Tistrella mobilis: one gene and its partner. The protein of the gene in region 1 binds, or shares a complex with, the protein of each later gene. Links are inferred from orthologs where the notes say so. Each region holds a gene or a part of one and is shown in the gene's direction. Other genes may lie near its edges. The genes, in order: P7L68_RS14105 and P7L68_RS13520.

Region 1 (9,356 bases):
CTCGTTGATCGCCAGCGCCCTGTGTTCGGTGCCGTCGACGGTAAAGGCCCGCATCAGCAGCGGATAGATCGTGGCCGGCACGGCCTCGGCCAGCCGCTGGTCCAGCCCTTCCACCCGGAACTCGTTCATCAGAAAGCCGACCGTTCCGCAATTCATGCCATAGATCGGCACATCGCGGTCCATGAAGCGGTGCAGGGTTTCCAGCATCAGCCCGTCGCCGCCCAGGGCCACGATCACCTCCGCCGTTTCGGGCGGGACCGTGGCATAGGCGGCTTCGATCGCCGCCTGACCGGCGCGCGCTTCTTCCGTGTCACCTGCAACCACTGCGAAGGTGGGGATCCGGATGGCGGCGGCCGTCACCGGCGGGCTGCCAACCATCGTGGCGCCTGCCGTTGCAGCACCGTGGCTCGGGATCTGGGTCATCTGCCGGTCAGCCGCCCGTCATGCTCATATGCCGGGTGAGGGCAGGGGCGGCGCCCCGGCGCTCGATCACAAAGTCATGGCCCTTGGGCTTGGCGTCGATGCCGCGGCGGATGGCCGCGATCAGGGGCGCGTCGTCGCCCGGGCTGGCGCGGAGCGGCTCGCGCAGGTCGACCTGATCATCCTGGCCCAGGCACATGTACAACCGACCCGTGCAGGTCACCCTGACCCGGTTGCAGCTTTCGCAGAAATTGTGGCTGAGCGGGGTGATGAATCCCAGCCGGCCGCCGGTTTCGGCGATCCGCACATAGCGGGCCGGGCCGCCCGTGCGGTCGGGCAGGTCGGTCAGGGTGAAGCGGGCCTCCAGCCTGCGGCGAACCTCGGCCAGAGAGAGATACTGGTCGACCCGGTCCTCGTCGATCTCGCCGAGCGGCATGGTCTCGATCAGGGTGAGGTCGAACCGGTTCTCGCCGCACCAGCGGACCATGTCCTCAATCTCGTCTTCGTTCTCGCCCCGCAGCGCCACCATGTTGATCTTGACTGCCAGCCCCGCCGCCTTGGCGGCGGCGATGCCGTTCATCACCCGGTCGAGCGTACCCCAGCGGGTGATGCGCTGGAAGCGCACCGGGTCGCGGCTGTCGATCGACACGTTGATCCGCCGCACGCCGGCCCGGTAGAGCCCTTCGGCATGCCGATCGAGCTGGGTGGCGTTGGTGGTGAGCGTGAGTTCCTCAAGCCGGCCGGCGGCGACATCCCGGCCCAGCTCGCCGATCAGATCCATGATCCCGCGGCGGACCAGCGGCTCGCCACCGGTGAGGCGCAGCTTGCGCACGCCAAGAACCATGAAGGCCCGCGACAGCCGGGCCAGTTCCTCCAGCGTCAGCAGATCGGCCTTGGGCAGGAAGGTCATGCTTTCGGCCATGCAGTACACGCAGCGCAGATCGCAGCGATCCGTCACCGACAGGCGCATGTAGTGCACATGCCGCCCGAAAGGATCGACCAGAGGCGGGCGATCGTTCAGAGACATGGGGTGGGCGTTGCGGGTCTGGCTCACTGCGGCGGCTCGCTCGTCCGGAGGCCCATCATCGGGGGCGTGTCCCGTTCACCGGGCTGTCTTGGGACAACATTGTGGCGGCGCAGAGGTTGCCGCGCAAGGGCCGCAGCGCAACCGGGCAGCGCCAGCCCCGGCGATCAGATCGCGTCGCCATCCCAGAGCGCCAGGATGGCGAGCCCCCGTCGGCGGTCGACCATGTCGAAAAACGCCACCGCTTCAAGCAGATCCTTGGGATCCGACACCCTGGTGCCGCGGCTCATCTTGCGGGTCAGCATGAACAGCGTAGAGAAGCCCTGGCGGGTGACGTCGGCGGCCTTGCAGGCGATGGCCAGTGCCTGGCCGGTGGTCTCGAAGGCGATCCGGCGGGCGGTGACCGGTCGGATGTCGGTCATATGGGCAAGTGCCGCTTCGAACAGCGCGATCTCGCCCTGGCGATAGCTTTGCAACAGGAAGGTCTCGGTGACGCCGCCGCCGCGTGCCAGCATGGCGACCCGCTGGCGTGCCCGGCCCTGATCCTCGGCCAGGCGGCCGGTCTCGGTCACCCTGCGGTCGACGACGCGGGCAACGGCCCGTTCGATCATCTCGGGCGAGACGTCGAAGCGCTGGACGATATGGCGGCGCAGCGACGCCCCCACCCACCAGAACATCCGGTAGGCAAGCCCCGCGGGCAGTTCCTGGCGTTGCAGCAGCGGCGGCTGGATCACCTCCATCCGCTGCGACAGCATCACGATACGTTCAAGAAGCTTCGGCGACAGCGGTGCGGCGCGGTTTGCCAGCCGTGCCGTCACCACCTCGGCCTCTGCGGCGTCCAGCAGGGCACCGGTGACGGCGTCGCTCAGATCAGGGCGCTGGGCGATGGCGGTGCGATGGGCAGAAGAGCGTTCCCGCGCGATGGCGATCAGATCGGGGTCGGTCAGAATAGGCGACCGCGACAGCAGAGGATGGGCGACCTCGATCTGGTCGTTCGCCAGCATCACGAACAGATTGGGCGGCAGCTCACCCGCCTCGGGCATCGCCGCCAGTTCTTCTGCGAGTTCACGCCGCAGCGTATGTTCGATATCGGCGACCAGTGGCTGGATCAGATGGGCGACGACGCCGCGTACCCGTTCAGTCAGTTTGCGCTCGCGGTCGATCAGCATCGTTGCGATGGTGCCGGCAATCGCCTGCCGCTGCGATGGCGGCTTCTGGAGAGCTGCCCGCGCGAGTGCTTCGACCTCGCGTTCGATCACGATCCCCCCGCTGACCACCAGCAGCTTCCCCGATATGGCCCGGCTTCCCTTGCCACGACAACGGGATCCACGATGCGGATCATCGAAGTGTCCCGGGACGGGTATGGTGATGCGGGGGCAGGTATCATCACGTTCCGTGGCAGAGCGGCCGAAGGCCGGTCCATAGCAGAGTGACCGCAGGCCGTGGCCCTTGGCGGAGACAGGTCTCGCTGGACGATGTGCCCGGCGCATCCTGTATTTACGAAGCCCGGATGACGGCTGCAACCGCAAAAGCGGTACCGTGGCTTTCCGGCGCCATTGGTCGCTCAATCGTCATCATCTGGCGGGTTCGGTCCGCGGACCAGTTCCAGATCTACGACGTCTGCATGCACGGTGCGCTTTCCGCCATGTTCGAAATTGACGGTGACGCGATGGGCGGCCACGCTCTGGACCTGACCCAGCCCCCAATCGGGTTGGCCGGGCAGGCGGACGAGGCTTCCCGGCGGGTACAGCATGCCGTAAGGTGCCGGCGTGGTCATCTGACGATCCTTCCAGACGGTGTCCGATCCCCGAGCAGATGGGGTTGCGGCATCGCCTGCACCAGGGGGGGGGATCGGGGGCTGGAGACGGTTCACGGGCGGATCTGCGGGGGGGCGTGCATATGGTTACGGCAATCGCGCCACGCCTAAGGGAAATTTAACGCTTGCCGCCGTAAAAGAAGATGGCGAGCCCCGGTAGGCTCACCGGAGATGCGATCGGTTTCAGGGAGTGACGCGACGTGGGCGAGGGAGATTGGGTACGACTCTCCGGGCTGGTATGTGCCAGGCTCTGTCACGACCTGGTCGGCCCCATCGGTGGTGTCGTGAACGGCGTGGAGTTCCTGGCCGAAGACGGCATGGGGGATGACGCCCTGCAGCTGCTGGCCGACAGTGCCGCCCGCGCCGCCCGCCGGTTGAGCTTCTATCGCCTGGCCCTCGGCGCCGGCGGTAACCCCGACGAGCGGGTCGCGGCCGGTGATCTCTCGGCCGCACTCGCCGGCTATTTTACCGACGAGCGTGCCGGTCTGGACGTCATCGCCTGGCCGAGCGACGGCAATGTGCTGAGGGCCCATGGCGGCATCGTGCTGTGCCTGGCGGCGATCTCGGCGCAGGCGCTGCTCCGCGGTGGCACCGTTGCCATCGCCTGGCGGACCACGGCCGAGGGCGGCAGTGTGAACATGGTGGCCGAAGGCGGTGCCATGCGCCTGCCCGAGACGCTGGTGCCGTCGATCGAAGGTCGGATCGATCCGGCCGCGCTCGATGCCCGCACCGTGCTGCCCTTCATGGTTTCCGAAATGGCGGGTGCGGTCGGTGGCCGGCTGGCGGTTGCGACCGACTGGTCGGGCGCCGATCTGCGCCGGCTGACCATCACCGCCGATCTGCCGGCCTTCACGATCCGGACCAGCGGTGCCAGTCTTGAACGGACCGGGGAGACCGGACCGTAACCCCTCTCTTGACCGCAGGCGGGCCCGCCCGCTGCGGGTCCGTCTGCGGACACTCCGACGACTTCACACTCAGGGCGCCACGGCGCCAGCCATTCACGGCAGCAGGGATGAGAACGCCATGGACGAGCTGCTGAGCGAGTTCCTCACCGAAACGACGGAGAGCCTGTCCACGCTCGACGTCGAGCTGGTGCGCCTGGAGCGCAATCCAGACAATCCGGAACTGCTGCAGAACATCTTCCGCCTTGTACACACCATCAAGGGGACCTGCGGGTTCCTGGGCCTGCCCCGGCTTGAGAAGGTGGCGCATGCGGCTGAGAACGTGCTGGGCAAGGTGCGTGACCGCGAGCTGACGGTCACCCCCTATATCGTGACGCTGATCCTTGAGAGCCTGGACCGGATCAAGGAGATCCTGGCCGAGCTTGAGCGGACCCAGGCCGAGCCCGCCGGTAATGATGCCGATCTGATCGGCCGCCTGGATGCCGCGGCCGAAGGCGTTGAAGCTCCGGCCAAGGTTGCGGCGCCGACCGGTGCCGACGGTGCCCCCGATTTCGAGGCGGTGCGCCGGATGATGGCGGCCGAGATGTCGGGCGACGCCCTGCCGGAGGATGAGGACGAGGGCGACGCCGAGGCCCCCGCCGGCCTGCCGGTGGGCACCGCCCAGCCGCAGGCGCTGGTGGCGGCCGGTGTGGGGGCCGTTGCGACCCAGCAGCCGCCGGCGGCAGAGGCAGCACCGCGGGCCGATGCCGGCGATCATCACGACGCCGGCGGCAACGGGGCCCCGCGCGAGAGCCACATTGCCGGCCAGACCATCCGCGTCAATGTCGACCTGCTCGAACATCTGATGACCATGGTCAGCGAGCTGGTCCTGACCCGCAACCAGCTGCTCCAGATGGTGCGCGGCCGCAGCGACAGCGAGTTCACGGTGCCGCTGCAGCGGCTGTCCCATGTGACGTCGGAGCTGCAGGAAGGGGTCATGAAGACCCGCATGCAGCCGATCGGCAATGCCTGGGCCAAGCTGCCGCGCATCGTCCGGGACCTGGGTCAGGAACTGAACAAGAAGCTCGACCTGAAGATGTACGGCTCGGAAACCGAGCTGGACCGGCAGGTTCTGGAGCTGATCAAGGATCCGCTGACCCATATGGTCCGCAATTCGGCCGATCACGGCCTGGAGCGGCCCGAAGACCGGCGTGCGGCAGGCAAGCCCGAGACCGGTACCATCACCCTCAACGCCTATCACGAAGGCGGCCACATCATCATCGAGATCGCGGATGACGGCCGCGGTATCGATCTTGCCAAGGTGCGCCAGAAGATCGTGAAGGTCGGCCTTGCCACCGAGAACGAACTCGACGGCATGACCGACACCCAGATCGCTCAGTTCATCTTCCGGCCGGGCTTCTCCACCGCCGAGAAGGTGACCAGCGTGTCGGGCCGCGGCGTCGGCATGGACGTGGTGCGGACCAATATCGAGAAGATCGGCGGCACGATCGAGCTGCGCACCGTCAGCGGCAAGGGATCGACCTTCGTCATCAAGATCCCGCTGACGCTGGCGATCGTGGCGGCGCTGATCGTGGAAGCCGCCGGCGATCGTTTCGCCCTGCCGCAGATCAGCGTGGTCGAGCTGGTGCGTGCCTCCAACACGTCCGAGCATCGTATCGAGCGGATCAACAGCCGGCCGGTTCTGCGCCTGCGCGACCATCTGCTGCCGCTGGTGAGCCTGGGCCATGCCCTGGCCCTGGTCGACGAGCACGACCCGCAGGTCGAGATCGACGACGATGGCCTGTTCGTCATCGTCTGCAAGGTGGGTACCTTCTCGTTCGGCATCATCGTCGACCAGGTGTTCGACACCGAGGAAATCGTGGTCAAGCCGGTGGCGCCGATCCTGCGCGACATCACCATGTTCTCGGGCAACACCATCCTGGGTGACGGCAGCGTGGTCATGATCCTGGATCCGAACGGCCTGGCGACCTCGGTGGGCGAGATCCAGACCGCCAGCGACCGCCGCGCCGAGGCGGCAGCGGCCGAGGCCGCCGCCAATGCCGACGACAAGCTGTCCCTGCTGGTCTTCCGCGCCGGCGGCGAGGATCCGAAGGCGGTGCCGCTGTCGCTGGTGGCGCGTCTGGAAGAGATCGACCTCGCCACGGTGGAACGCTCCGACGGCCGGCCCGTGGTCCAGTACCGCGGCCAGATCATGCCGCTGGTCATGGTCAACGAGAGCCAGGAACTGGCGCGCGAGGGCCGGCAGCCGGTGGTGGTCTTCACCGAGCGGAACCGCACCATGGGTCTGGTGGTCGACGAGATCGTCGACATCGTGGAAGACAGCTTCAATGTCGAGCTGCGCAGCCGCCGCGACGGCCTGATCGGCACGGCGGTGATCGCGGGGCGCACCACCGACATCGTCGATGTCGGCTACTACCTCCTCCGCGCCACCGGCGACTGGTACGAGGCAGAGCCGCGCCGGATCGGGGCCGCGCGTGCCCGGCGGGTGCTGCTGGTCGATGACAGCGCCTTCTTCCGCAGCCTGATCGCGCCCGTGCTGCGTGTGTCCGGCTACGAGGTCTCCGGTGTGGAAAGTGCCGAGGCGGCGCTGAAACTGCGCGACCAGGGCGCCGAGTTCGATATCATCGTCAGCGACATCGAGATGCCGGGCATGGACGGCTTCGCCTTCGCCCGTACCATCCGCGAAGAGGGCGCCTGGTCGCAGGTCCCGATGATTGCGCTGTCGTCCCACACCGCGCCCGAGGATTTCGATCGCGGCCGCGACAGCGGGTATGACGACTATGTGGCGAAGTTCGACCGTGAGGGCCTGATCGCGGCAATCGGTCAGGTGATGAACATGGCGAAGGGGAGCGTGGCATGAGTGCGGATATCGTCCGCTACGCCGGCGGCGGCAACGCCCTGGCCCGCACCGGTGACGGCGAGGTCGTCGGCGCCCAGCGGCAGTTCGTGACGGTGGTGATCGAGCGGCAGACTTTCGGCATCCCGGTTCTGGTGGTTCAGGACATCCTGGGCCCCCAGAAGATCACCCGGGTGCCGCTGGCCCCGGCCGAGGTTGCCGGCGCGCTGAACCTCCGCGGCCGCATCGTCACCGCGATCAATGTCCGTCGGCGCCTGGGGCTGCCGCCCCGGCCGGCGGAGATGAAGGGCATGAACGTTGTCGTTGAACACGATGGCGAACTCTATAGCCTGATGGTCGATGGGGTGGGCGAGGTGCTTTCGCTCGACGACGCCCGGTTCGAACGCAACCCGGCCAATCTCGCGCAGCATTGGCGAGACGTGTCTCTCGGGGTATACCGACTGAACGACAAGCTGCTGCTGGTGCTTGATGTCGAGCGTCTGTTCGAATTCGGCTGATGCCGCCCCTCGCGCCGGCCCGGCCTGTCCGACCGTAGCCTTTCCTCCCCACAAGTGCCCGGGCGTCGGGCGGCGCGTTCGAGGATTCGATCTGAAATGAAGACCTGCCTGATCGTTGACGACTCCAAGGTCATCCGCATGGTCGCGCGGCGCATCCTTGAGGGTCTCTCCTTCGCCACCAGGGAAGCCGCGGATGGTCAGGAGGCAGTGGATCGCTGCCGTGAGGCCATGCCCGATGCGGTGCTGCTGGACTGGAACATGCCGGTGATGAACGGGCTGGAGTTCCTGAAGGCGCTGCGCCAGATGCCGGGCGGCGATGTGCCCATCGTCGTCTTCTGCACCACCGAGAATGATCTCTCCCATATTCAGGAGGCGATCATGGCCGGTGCGAATGAATACATCATGAAGCCGTTCGACAGCGAGATCATCGAAACCAAATTCACGCAGGTGGGCCTCATCTAGTGAGCTCTTACACAGCAGGGGGCGGAGGCGTCGAACCCTATCGCGTGATGGTGGTCGACGACAGCGCGGTCATTCGCGGCCTGTTCATCCGTGTCCTAGAAGCCGATCCCGAGATCCGTGTCGTCGCCTCTGCCGCGAATGGCCGGATCGCGCTCAACCAGCTGAAGCGCCAGCCGGTGGAAGTGGTCGTGCTCGACATCGAGATGCCGGAGATGGACGGTCTGACCGCCCTGCCGGAACTGGTGCGGGCGCAACCCGGGCTCAAGGTCATCATGGCATCCACGCTGACCCGCAAGAATGCGGCGGTCAGCATGGAGGCCCTGGCCAAGGGCGCGGTGGACTACATCCCCAAGCCCAGCGCTACCAGCGAGGTCTACTCGAACGAGGGCTTCTCGCGCGAGTTGCTGGCCAAGGTGAAGGCCCATGCCGATCGCGGCCGCCGCGACGGTACGGCGCCTGATCTTGGCAGCGGGGGCACCGCCACTGCTGCACCTGCTGCGGCACCTGCCGCACCTGCGGCTGGCGGCAGCCCGACCACGGCCTGGCGTCCGCGCACCGAACCGGCGGCACCTGCCGCACGTCCGGCCGGGGCGCCGGCCACTGCGGCGGATCTGCCGCAGCGGCTGGGCCTGCAGCGCAAGCCCGTGGTGCTGCGTCCGTTTCCGCCGGCCTTCAGGGCTAAGGCGCTGGCGGTCGGCAGTTCCACCGGCGGCCCGCAGGCACTGTTCACCCTGTTCGGGGCGCTGGGCCCTGCTCTGCAGCGGATCCCGGTGTTCATCACCCAGCACATGCCCGCCACCTTCACCACCATCCTGGCCGAGCATCTGGCCCGCGCAAGCGGCCTGCCCTGTGTCGAGGCCGAGGACGGCATGCCGGTGAAGGCCGGTCGCATCCACGTCGCCCGCGGTGACTGGCACATGGTGCCGACCGAAGCGGCCGGCGGGGCGGTGATCCGGATCAACCAGGACGCGCCGGAGAATTTCTGCCGGCCGGCGGTGGATCCGATGCTGCGGGGGCTGGCAAAGATCTATGGTCGCAACCTGCTGACCGTCATCCTGACCGGTATGGGGTCGGACGGGCAGCGTGGCGGCGAACATGTCGTACAGGCGGGCGGCGTGGTCATGGCCCAGGACGAGGCGTCGAGCGTCGTCTGGGGTATGCCGGGTGCGGCTGCCCAGGCCGGGCTGTGCAGCGCCGTGCTGCCGCTGGATCGTATGGCCGGCGAGGTCCGCCGGCTGGTCGACGGAGGACCGTGATGGCGCCGGAGGATTTCGCCTTCATCAGCGGCATGCTGAAGCAGCGGTCCGGGCTGGTGATCGGCCCCGACAAGCTGTACCTGCTTGAAAGCAGACTGTCGCCGCTTGCACGGCGCCGGGGG
Region 2 (9,014 bases), 130 kb from region 1 along the record:
ATCGGGCCGTCGTTCAGCGGCACGGTGATGGTGCCGCCGCCCGCCGCTGCGACCGGGTCGCCGGTCACGCTCACCAGCCGGCCGTCGACATCGGTCGAGAACTTGCCGTTGCGGGTGTAGCGGGGGCCGAAGGGGGTTTCGACCTGAAAATAGCCGTCGCCCTCGATCATCACGTCCAGCGGTGCGCCGGTCTCGATCGGCCGGCCCTGGGCCAGGTTCCGGACGACGGCGACGTCGCGGGCGAAATGGGTCTTGGGCGCGTCGGACGGATCATAGAGGAAGTCGGTGAACATCATCCGCTCGCCGCGATAGGCCGTGGTCTCCGCGTTGGCGATGTTGTTCGCCACCAGCTCCAGCTCGCGGGCCATCGTCATCTGACGCGACAGGGCGACATAACTGGTGTTTTGCATCGGATCGGCCTCGAAACGCTCTGCTGCCGGCATCCCGGCGGGTCGGCGAACCTATATGCAGACACCATGCCAACTCTATAAGTTGTTGTGAACAAAAGAAACGAGACGGCGCCGGCACTGCGCGGGGCGGGATCCGGACCTGCCGGGCGGCAGGATCTGCGGGGTGGCTTCACGGCGGTCAGGAAAAAATTGCCGGTCCGTGGTGCACTGCAAGAGCTTGTTAACCGTGTTCCGATTAGGGTACGGCTGAACGGTGGAGAGGACGGCCGCGCCTGCGGATCGGACTGCACCAGGGCTTGCAGCGCCGTCAGAGGCGGACGATCTGGTAAGTCAGAGGCATGTGCCCGGATCTCCGACGGGACGGACAGTAGCGGGAAGCTTGGACGATGGCAGACGAGGCAGTCGGTATGGACGGCGAGGGCGAGGGGAAGAAGAAGGGCGGCAAAAAGCTGATCCTCTTCATCCTGCTCCCTCTTCTGCTGATCGGCGGTGGCGGGGCTGCCGCCTTCCTGACCGGCATGATAGGTGGTGGCGGCGAGGACGCGGCGCATGCGGAAGGCGATGCGGGCGGCCACGGCGCCACCGCTGCCGCCGGCGGCGGCCATGGCGCGGCCCCGGCCGGCCAGCAGGCCCGCGATCCGTTGACCGCGGTGTACTACGATCTCCCCGAGATGCTGGTGAACCTGAATACCGGCGGCAAACGTGTGAGTTTCCTCAAGCTGAAGGTTTCCCTCGAACTCCAGAAGCAGGAAGATACGCCTCTGGTCGAGAAGGTGCTGCCGCGCATCGTCGACAGCTTCCAGGTCTATCTGCGCGAGATGCGTGTCGAGGATCTGAGCGGGTCCGCCGGCATCTACCGTCTCCGCGAGGAGCTGCTCGACCGGGTGAATGTGGCGGCCCGGCCCGTCGTGGTGAACGACGTGCTGTTCCGCGAGATGCTCGTCCAGTAGGCGAGGAGGGCCGCGGCCACGGCCGCACCGCCTCTGCCGGAAGGAGACCAGGTCCATGGCCGATCCCAACGACGAAGACGGCAGCCCCGACGAAGACGCCATCGCCGCCGAATGGGAAGCGATGATGGCGGCCGAGGGCTCCGGCGAGGGCGGCGGCGATCAGGGCGATGTCGATGCGCTCTTCGCCGAAGAGGGCACGCGCGCGCTCAGCCAGGACGAAATCGACAGCCTGCTGGGCTTCGACCAGGGCGATGAGGGGGATGAGGAACGTTCGGGTATCCGGGCGATCATCAACAGCTCTCTGGTCTCTTACGAACGTCTGCCGATGCTGGAAGTGGTGTTCGACCGCCTCCAGCGGCAGATGACGACGTCGATGCGTAACTTCACCTCGGACAATGTCGAAGTCTCTCTCGACAGCACCTCGTCGATCCGCTTCGGTGACTACCTGAACTCGATTCCGCTGCCCGCGATGATCGCGGTGTTCAAGGCAGAGGAATGGGACAATTACGGCCTGGTCACGGTCGACAGCTCGCTGATCTATTCGATCGTCGACGTGCTGCTGGGCGGTCGGCGTGGTACCACGATCATGCGCATCGAGGGCCGGCCCTATACGACCATCGAGCGCAACCTGGTCGAGCAGATGATCCGGGTGGTGCTGAACGACCTGTCCGCGGCCTTCGATCCGCTGAGCCCGGTGAACATGAAGTTCGAGCGGCTGGAGACCAACCCCCGCTTCGCGACCATCGCCCGTGGTGCCAATGCCGCGATCGTGGCGCGGTTCCGGGTGGATATGGAGGATCGCGGCGGCCGGCTTGAGATCCTGATACCCTATGCGACGCTGGAGCCGGTGCGCGAACTGCTGCTTCAGATGTTCATGGGCGAGAAGTTCGGCCGCGATACGATCTGGGAGACTCATCTCGCTCAGGAGCTGTGGTATACGAACGTGACCGTCGAGGCTCTGCTCGATGAACAGACCCTGACCCTGGGCGAGGTGATGAGGTTCAAGGTGGGCACCACCCTGAAGCTGAATGCGCGGCCGAATTCCGATGTGCTGGTGCGCTGCGGCAGTGTGCCGCTGGCGCGCGGCCGCCTGGGGCGGGTTATGGATAACATCGCGGTCCAGCTCAAGGACAGCGTGCGCAAGTCGAAGATGACACGATGAGCTTCAGCCTGGGCATGATTCTCGACGTGACGCTGGTGGTGCTGCTGGGCGCCACCATCGGCTATTGCGTCGCCCTGCACCGGCGCCTGGGGGAGCTGCGTGCCGCCCAGAGCGAACTGCCCAGACTGATTGACAATTTCATCGAAGCCACCCGCCGGGCGGAAGCCGGCATTGCCGGGCTGAAGGCGGCCAGCGCCGCCACCGCCGAGGAGATCGGACCCAAGCTGGGGGAAGCCCAGGTCCTGCGCGAGGATCTGGCTTTCATGATCGATCATGGCGGCAAGCTGGCCGACCGGCTGGAGGCTGCCGTCCAGGTGGCCCGGGTGGAGGCGCAGAACCGTGCCGCGGCTCCCATGGCGGCTGCCCGGCCCGATCCGGCAGTCCAGGGCGGATCGTCGCGACGCAATGGCGCCGCAGAACCCCGGGCCCACGACTTCGATGACGAGGACGACGACCGGCCGTTGCGCGCGGAGCGGCCGGCGGCGGCACCCGAGCCTGCACAGCCGCGCGCCCAGCGCAGCCGCGCCGAAACCACGGCGGCGATCCTGCGCATGCTGAAGGGGGGTGACTGATGGCCTTCCTGACCCGCAATGGCCGGGCGGTACCGCCCGCGCCACAGGCAACGGCAGCGCAGGCCGCGGCGGCGCCCGCCCGCAGCGTGGCCGCGGTGCAGCGCCGCTCGGGACCGCTTGGCCTGCGTCTGCTGCCGGCAACGATCTTCGTGGCGGCACTGATGCTGTCGGTGCGCGTGGTCGACATCTTCGACGGCCGGGATCCGGCGGTGGAGATCGGTGTCGGCGGCGCGCCTGCCGAGGCGCAGGCGGTGCCGCCCACCCCGCCCGACGGCAAGCCCGGAACCGAAGGCGGTGCTGCCCCGGCTGCGGCCGAGGCTGCACCATCTGCGCCTGCGGCGCCGGCACCGGCACCCGACCGGCCGATCGCGACCGACGCCTTCCGCACCCCTGAGGTGCCGTCGGGGAGCGAAGGGGCCGAGCCGATCGACGTCAGCAAGCTGACCCGCGGCGAGGTGGCCGTTCTGCAGCGCCTGTCCGAACGTCGCCGCGAGCTTGACGAGCGTCAGGCCCGGGTGGACGAGCGCGAGCGGCTGCTGGCGGCGATGGAGACCCGCATCGACGACAAGATCGCCCAGCTCCGTTCCATCCAGACCGAGATCGAGTCCCTGCTCGGCAAGGTCAGCGAGGCACAGGAGAGTGAGTATCAGCGCCTGGTCCGCATCTACGAGGCGATGGAGCCCGAAGATGCCGCCCGGATCTTCCAGGGCCTGGACCTGCCGGTGCTGATGCAGGTGATGGAACGTATGAAAGAGCGCCGCACCGCGCCGATCCTGGCCCAGATGGACCCGGTCCGCGCGCGTGAGGTGACGACGGAACTCGCCGAGCGGCGCAAGCTGCCGCCCGGTGCGGAAGGTGCAGTGGAGGGCGGGACGCTCGCAACCCCGGCTGCTCCCGGAAACGGCAACTGAAGAACGAACGGAGTTGGACCCTTATGAGTGTCGACCTCAACATGCCGATCCTGATCGTCGACGATTACAAGACGATGCTGCGGATCATCCGTAACCTGCTGAAGCAGCTCGACTTCGTGAACGTCGACGAGGCGACCGACGGCGGCATGGCCCTGCGCAAGCTGCGCGAGAAGAAGTATGGGCTGGTCATCTCCGACTGGAACATGGAGCCGATGACCGGTCTCCAGCTGCTCAAGGAAGTGCGCAAGGACGTGAAGCTGAAGGATACTCCCTTCATCATGATCACGGCTGAAAGCAAGACCGAGAACGTGCTGGCGGCGAAGGAAGCCGGCGTCAACAACTATATCGTGAAGCCGTTCAACGCCGAGACGCTCAAGTCGAAGCTTGTTGCGGTCCTCGGGCCGTTCTGATCTCAGGCGGGTTCCGGTCCTTTCGCAGGCTCATCGGGAGCACCGTGCTATGAACGTCAAAGGCAATCTGCGTGCCGACCTGCAGCAGCGTATCGATTCGCTGCGTGCCGAACGCGGCGAGAACGTGCAGCTCTCGGAAGTGACCGAAGTGGTCGAGGCGCTGCTCGGCACGATGGATGGCGACATCACCGCCCAGGAGCTGCAGCTCTATGGCGAGCTGAACGAACTCGCGACCTATATTCAGCGTGCCAAGCTTGAAATCGCCGAGCTGAGCCCGCATGAGATCCGGACCGATCACATCCCGTCGGCCACCGACGAACTGGATGCCATCGTTGGCGCGACCGAGGTTGCGACCAGCAATATTCTGGACGCGGTCGAGACGATCGAGAACGCGCTCGATGGCATGGAGGGCGAGGCGGCCGACCGGATGCGGGATCAGGTGACCCGTATCTACGAGGCCTGCAACTTCCAGGACGTGACCGGCCAGCGCATCGGCAAGGTCGTCAAGACGCTGAAGTATATCGAGATCAAGATCGACGCCATGATCTCGGTCTTCGGCGATATGGGCGAGGCGGAGAAGGCCCCGGCCGACCCGTCGCACAAGACCTGGAAGGACGTGGTCTCGCGCGTCGATGACGATCAGACCCTGGAAGGGCCGGCGTCGAACGACGATGCCATCCGCCAGGAAGACATCGACGCACTGTTCGATTGAGACCAGAGGCTCAGATGCTGCGATCGGCGGAAAGCTGAGGGAGACGGGGAATGGAGGATGAGGCGCCACGCCCTGAGCGGCGGCACGCCGACGGCAACGTTGCCCTGTATCTGGGGCTCTACCTCATTCTCCTGTCCTTCTTCATCATGCTGAACGTCATCTCCAAGGTCAGCGAGGAGAAGGTTCAGTCGACGGTCGACAGCCTGCAGTCGACTTTCGCCTCGTCGACCGCGACCGACGGTCGGCTCGACCGGATCGCGATCCTCTACGGACCCGGAAACATCTCGGAAGCTTTCCGCACCGCCCTGTTCGAACTCTTACAGGCGGCTATCCCGCGTGCCCGGGTGCAGGCCTTCGACAATGGAAACGTGCTGCAGGTGCGCGTGCCGATGGACGAGGTCTTCACCGAAGGCGAGCCCCGGGTCCGGCCGCGGGTTTCCGACCTGCTCAACCGGGTCAGCGACCTGTTGTCCACCCGCGGACCCGAAGTGCGCGAGGTGACCTTCGGCCTGCCCCGCGGCCCGGGCGGCGATGTCGACCGGCAATCCCTGCTCCGTGCCGGGGTGCTGGCCCGCACGGCCGTTGCCTTCGGCATGCCGGACCGCATCCTGGCGACCGGCGTCGGGGATCACAGCTCCCCTGACCTGGTGATCGAGTTCCGCGCCGGGTCACCGCCGCAGATCGACCCGCGGGGCGGGGGAGCGGCGCAATGACTGGATTCGACGACCGGGGCGGCCCGGGCGATGATGACGCCCCGGTCCGTGGCGAGCCGGCCAAATCGGACTGGATGTACACCTTTGCGGATCTGGTCTCGCTGCTGCTGACCTTTTTCGTGATGCTGTTCGCCATGTCCTCCCTTCAGGACGACCGTTTCCAGGAGATCGCAAGCTCGCTCGGCGCGCGGCTGAACCTGACCCAGGCGGTGCCGGCGCCCCGGCCCTCGGCCTCGGTCGACATGCCCAGCGTGCTGATCCCGCGTGCGGTTGATCTTGACTATCTGCGCCGGATCATGACGGCCAAACTGGCCCAGCTGCCGATGGCCGAACGGATCCCGGATCTGGAACTGCGGCGGGAGAACGGCCGGGTGGTGCTGTCCCTGCCGGCCGACAGCCTGTTCCCGCCGGGCAGCGCCGAGCTGGTGCCGGGCGCGCGACGGGTGTTGTTTCTGCTGGGCGAAAGCCTGTCGGTCTTCGCCAACCGGGTGAGTGTCGAGGGCCATACCGATCCGATCCAGATTCAGAGCGACCGCTATCCATCCAACTGGGAGCTGTCGATCGATCGTGCCGCATCGGTCGCACGGGCCTTGCGCCAGAGCGGGTACACGAAGACGATAGCGGTCTATGGTCACGGGTCGTCGCGGTTCGACGATGTCGACATCCGCCTGCCCAGGACCGAACGCTATGCAAAGAGCCGGCGGGTCGACGTGCTGATCGACGAACCGGAAGCGGAGGGCTTCGGATCGTGAGGGATCTGAAGGGAGGGTACGGGCCGGTAACGCGACTGGCGGTCGCGCTGGCGGTGGCGGCAGGGTTGTGCCTGCCGTCGATGCCACCCCGTGCCTTTGCCCAGCAGGTGCCGGCTGCCGCTGCACCCCCGTCGGGTGGCGCGGCTGCGCAGACGCTGCCCCTGATCCGTGTCCGCACAGGCCTGCACCCCAATTTCGGCCGCATCGTCTTCGACTGGACGGGCCGTGTGGGCTATGACGTGAAGGTGGAGGGCAACGCCCTCACCGTCGTCTTTCAGGAACCGGTGACCATCGATGTCACCGACGTGCCGGTGCGTCTTGGCCGCTATGTCGCCGCGGCGGCGGTGGAAACCGGCGATGGTCGCACCGCGGCCGGCTTTACCGTGAAGGCCGATGCCCGCATCCGCCATTTCTATGTCGGCAACCGCGTGGTGATCGATATCTACGAGCCCGCCGACGCCGCGGCACGTGCCGCCGGGCGGGAGCCCATCGCCGACATCGCCACCCTGGTCGGTCAGAACCCGGCCACGCCCGGGCCGGCCGCACCCGAAGGCCCGGTGCCGCCTGTCCAGATCCAGACCGCACCCGGTGCGACATCCGGCCCGGCTGCGCCGGGGACCGGCCAGCCTGCCGGCCCTGCCGCTCCCGGAGCCTTGCCGACGGATGCAGGCGACACCCCGGCTGCTGCGGGTGGGCTGCCAGGGGTGCTGCCCGGCTACCAGGCCGGCACCGGCAGCACCGAGGCGTCGGGTGTGGTCATCACCACCACGCCTGCCGATCGCGGCGTGATGATCGATTTCGACTGGGGCGGCAATGCCCCGGCCGCGGCGGTGTTCGCGGCCTATGACGCGGTCTGGATCGCCTTCGACCGTCCCGCCAATGTCGTCACCGAAAGCATGACCGGGCCCTCGGCGGGGCAGATCGAACGGGTGCTGGTGGTCGACAATCCCGACCGGGCGCTGGTGCTCCGGCTCGACACCCGGCCGGGGCTCAGGCCGCATGTCCGCCGCGATGAGGGGATCTGGCGGGTGCGGCTGCTGGAAGATGCCCCCTTGCCCGACCAGCCGCTGACGGTGGCCGGCGGCACGACCGGCGGGCTGGTTGTGGATGGCAGCGACGGTGCCGCGCCGCTCAACGTCACCGACCCCGTCTCGGGCATCCGCATGATTCTGGTGCCCATCCGTGCGTCCTCGCGCGGGGTGGTGCCGACGCGGCAATTCGTGCCGTTCGAACTGCTGGAGACCGCGCAGGGCGTCGCGATCCGGCCGCGCCCCGATGCCCTGCCGGTTGCCAGCCGCCGCGACGGCGTGGAGATCGGCGGCGGCGGCGGTCTGCCGATTTCGGCCGAGGCGCTGGCGCCCGCCGCCCTGCCGCCGGCGCCCGCCGCACCCGTGCAGGAAGACGATTCCGAGGCGGCCCGGCTGATGACCGAAATGGCGATCGGCGGGCGCGACCCGTTCGATTTCGCCCGCTGGGTGCGCACCCCCGATCTGATCACCGAAACCCGCCAGGCCCTGCAACAGGCCATCGTGTCGGTGGCGCCGCCGCTGCGCACGGGCCCGCGTCTGACGCTTGCCCGTTTTCTGCTGGCCAACGGTTTCGCGGCCGAGGCATCCGGGGTGATCGAAACCGCGATCGCACTGGAGCCGGGTGTTGCCGACCGGGTGGATGTGGTGGCGTTGAAGGGCGCTGCGGCCTATATGCAGGGGCATTACGACGAGGCCGAGACCGCCTTCAACGATCCGCGCTTCGACCAGGACCCCGGCTATGCGCTGTGGCGCGCGGCGGTGGCTGCCGGACGGGAACGCCATCAGCAGGTGGGCGAGTATGCCTCGGGCGGCGTGAAAGTGCCGGCCGATTTCCCGGAAGCGCTCAGGGTGCGGATGCTGGTCCAGATCGGCCAGTCTGCGCTGACCAGCGGCCGGCTGGAGATCGGCCGGGAGATCCTCGACAACCTGTCGTCGATGAACCTGTCGCCGTCAGACCGGGCGATGACCGATTATCTGTCGGGGCTGGCCGACAAGGCGGCCGGCAATCCCGAGGCGGCGATCGGCCGCTGGCGCGCCATCGCCGACCAGGGCATCGATCGCAGGGTTTCGGTTCTGGCCCGCCTGGCGCAGATCCAGACCGAGGTGGAGACCGGCGCGATCACCGCAGCCGACGGGGCGGCAGCGATCGATAAGCTGCGCTTTGACTGGCGCGGCGACGAGATCGAGCTGCAGATGCTTCAGCTTCTGGGCGAGATGCACGAGAAGGCCGGCAATTATCACGATGCGCTCGCCGCCTGGAAGGAGGCCGTGACCTACTATCCCGACGCCCAGCAATCGGCGACGCTGGCCAGGCGGATGAGCGACACTTTCTCGTGGCTGTTCGTCGATGGCGGCGCGTCGAAACTGGCACCGCTGGACGCGCTGGCGCTGTT

The links.
Region 2: the proteins of P7L68_RS14105 (region 1) and P7L68_RS13520 are in contact, whole or in part, in a solved structure (PDB 1A0O), measured with the Escherichia coli proteins. The link is inferred for Tistrella mobilis from one-to-one orthologs.

The regions. Positions count from the first base shown.
Region 1 is NZ_CP121017.1:1,816,419-1,825,774, forward strand. Bases 3,948-7,222 are described here. They hold P7L68_RS14105 (chemotaxis protein CheW), read left to right. Parts: upstream 3,948-4,283; coding sequence 4,284-7,022; downstream 7,023-7,222. Other genes in these bases: P7L68_RS14100 (histidine phosphotransferase family protein), read left to right, coding at 3,948-4,165; P7L68_RS14110 (chemotaxis protein CheW), read left to right, coding at 7,019-7,222. In the rest of the region: P7L68_RS14080 (NAD kinase), read right to left, coding at 1-423; GTP 3',8-cyclase MoaA, read right to left, coding at 431-1,447; P7L68_RS14090 (DUF2336 domain-containing protein), read right to left, coding at 1,612-2,721; P7L68_RS14095 (DUF3553 domain-containing protein), read right to left, coding at 3,009-3,221; more of P7L68_RS14100, read left to right, coding at 3,461-3,947; more of P7L68_RS14110, read left to right, coding at 7,223-7,516; P7L68_RS14115 (PleD family two-component system response regulator), read left to right, coding at 7,613-7,978; P7L68_RS14120 (chemotaxis response regulator protein-glutamate methylesterase), read left to right, coding at 8,026-9,234; P7L68_RS14125 (protein-glutamate O-methyltransferase CheR), read left to right, coding at 9,234-9,356. UniProt on the Escherichia coli protein: Involved in the transmission of sensory signals from the chemoreceptors to the flagellar motors. CheA is autophosphorylated; it can transfer its phosphate group to either CheB or CheY.
Region 2 is NZ_CP121017.1:1,692,256-1,701,269, forward strand. Bases 2,789-5,721 are described here. They hold P7L68_RS13520 (response regulator), read left to right. Parts: upstream 2,789-4,028; coding sequence 4,029-4,415; downstream 4,416-5,721. Other genes in these bases: P7L68_RS13510 (DUF6468 domain-containing protein), read left to right, coding at 2,789-3,094; P7L68_RS13515 (MotE family protein), read left to right, coding at 3,094-4,005; P7L68_RS13525 (protein phosphatase CheZ), read left to right, coding at 4,465-5,127; P7L68_RS13530 (flagellar motor protein MotB), read left to right, coding at 5,178-5,721. Outside these bases: flagellar basal-body rod protein FlgF, read right to left, coding at 1-410; P7L68_RS13500 (flagellar basal body-associated FliL family protein), read left to right, coding at 797-1,360; flagellar motor switch protein FliM, read left to right, coding at 1,416-2,522; more of P7L68_RS13510, read left to right, coding at 2,519-2,788; more of P7L68_RS13530, read left to right, coding at 5,722-5,840; P7L68_RS13535 (flagellar motor protein MotB), read left to right, coding at 5,837-6,592; P7L68_RS13540 (hypothetical protein), read left to right, coding at 6,589-9,014. UniProt on the Escherichia coli protein: Involved in the transmission of sensory signals from the chemoreceptors to the flagellar motors.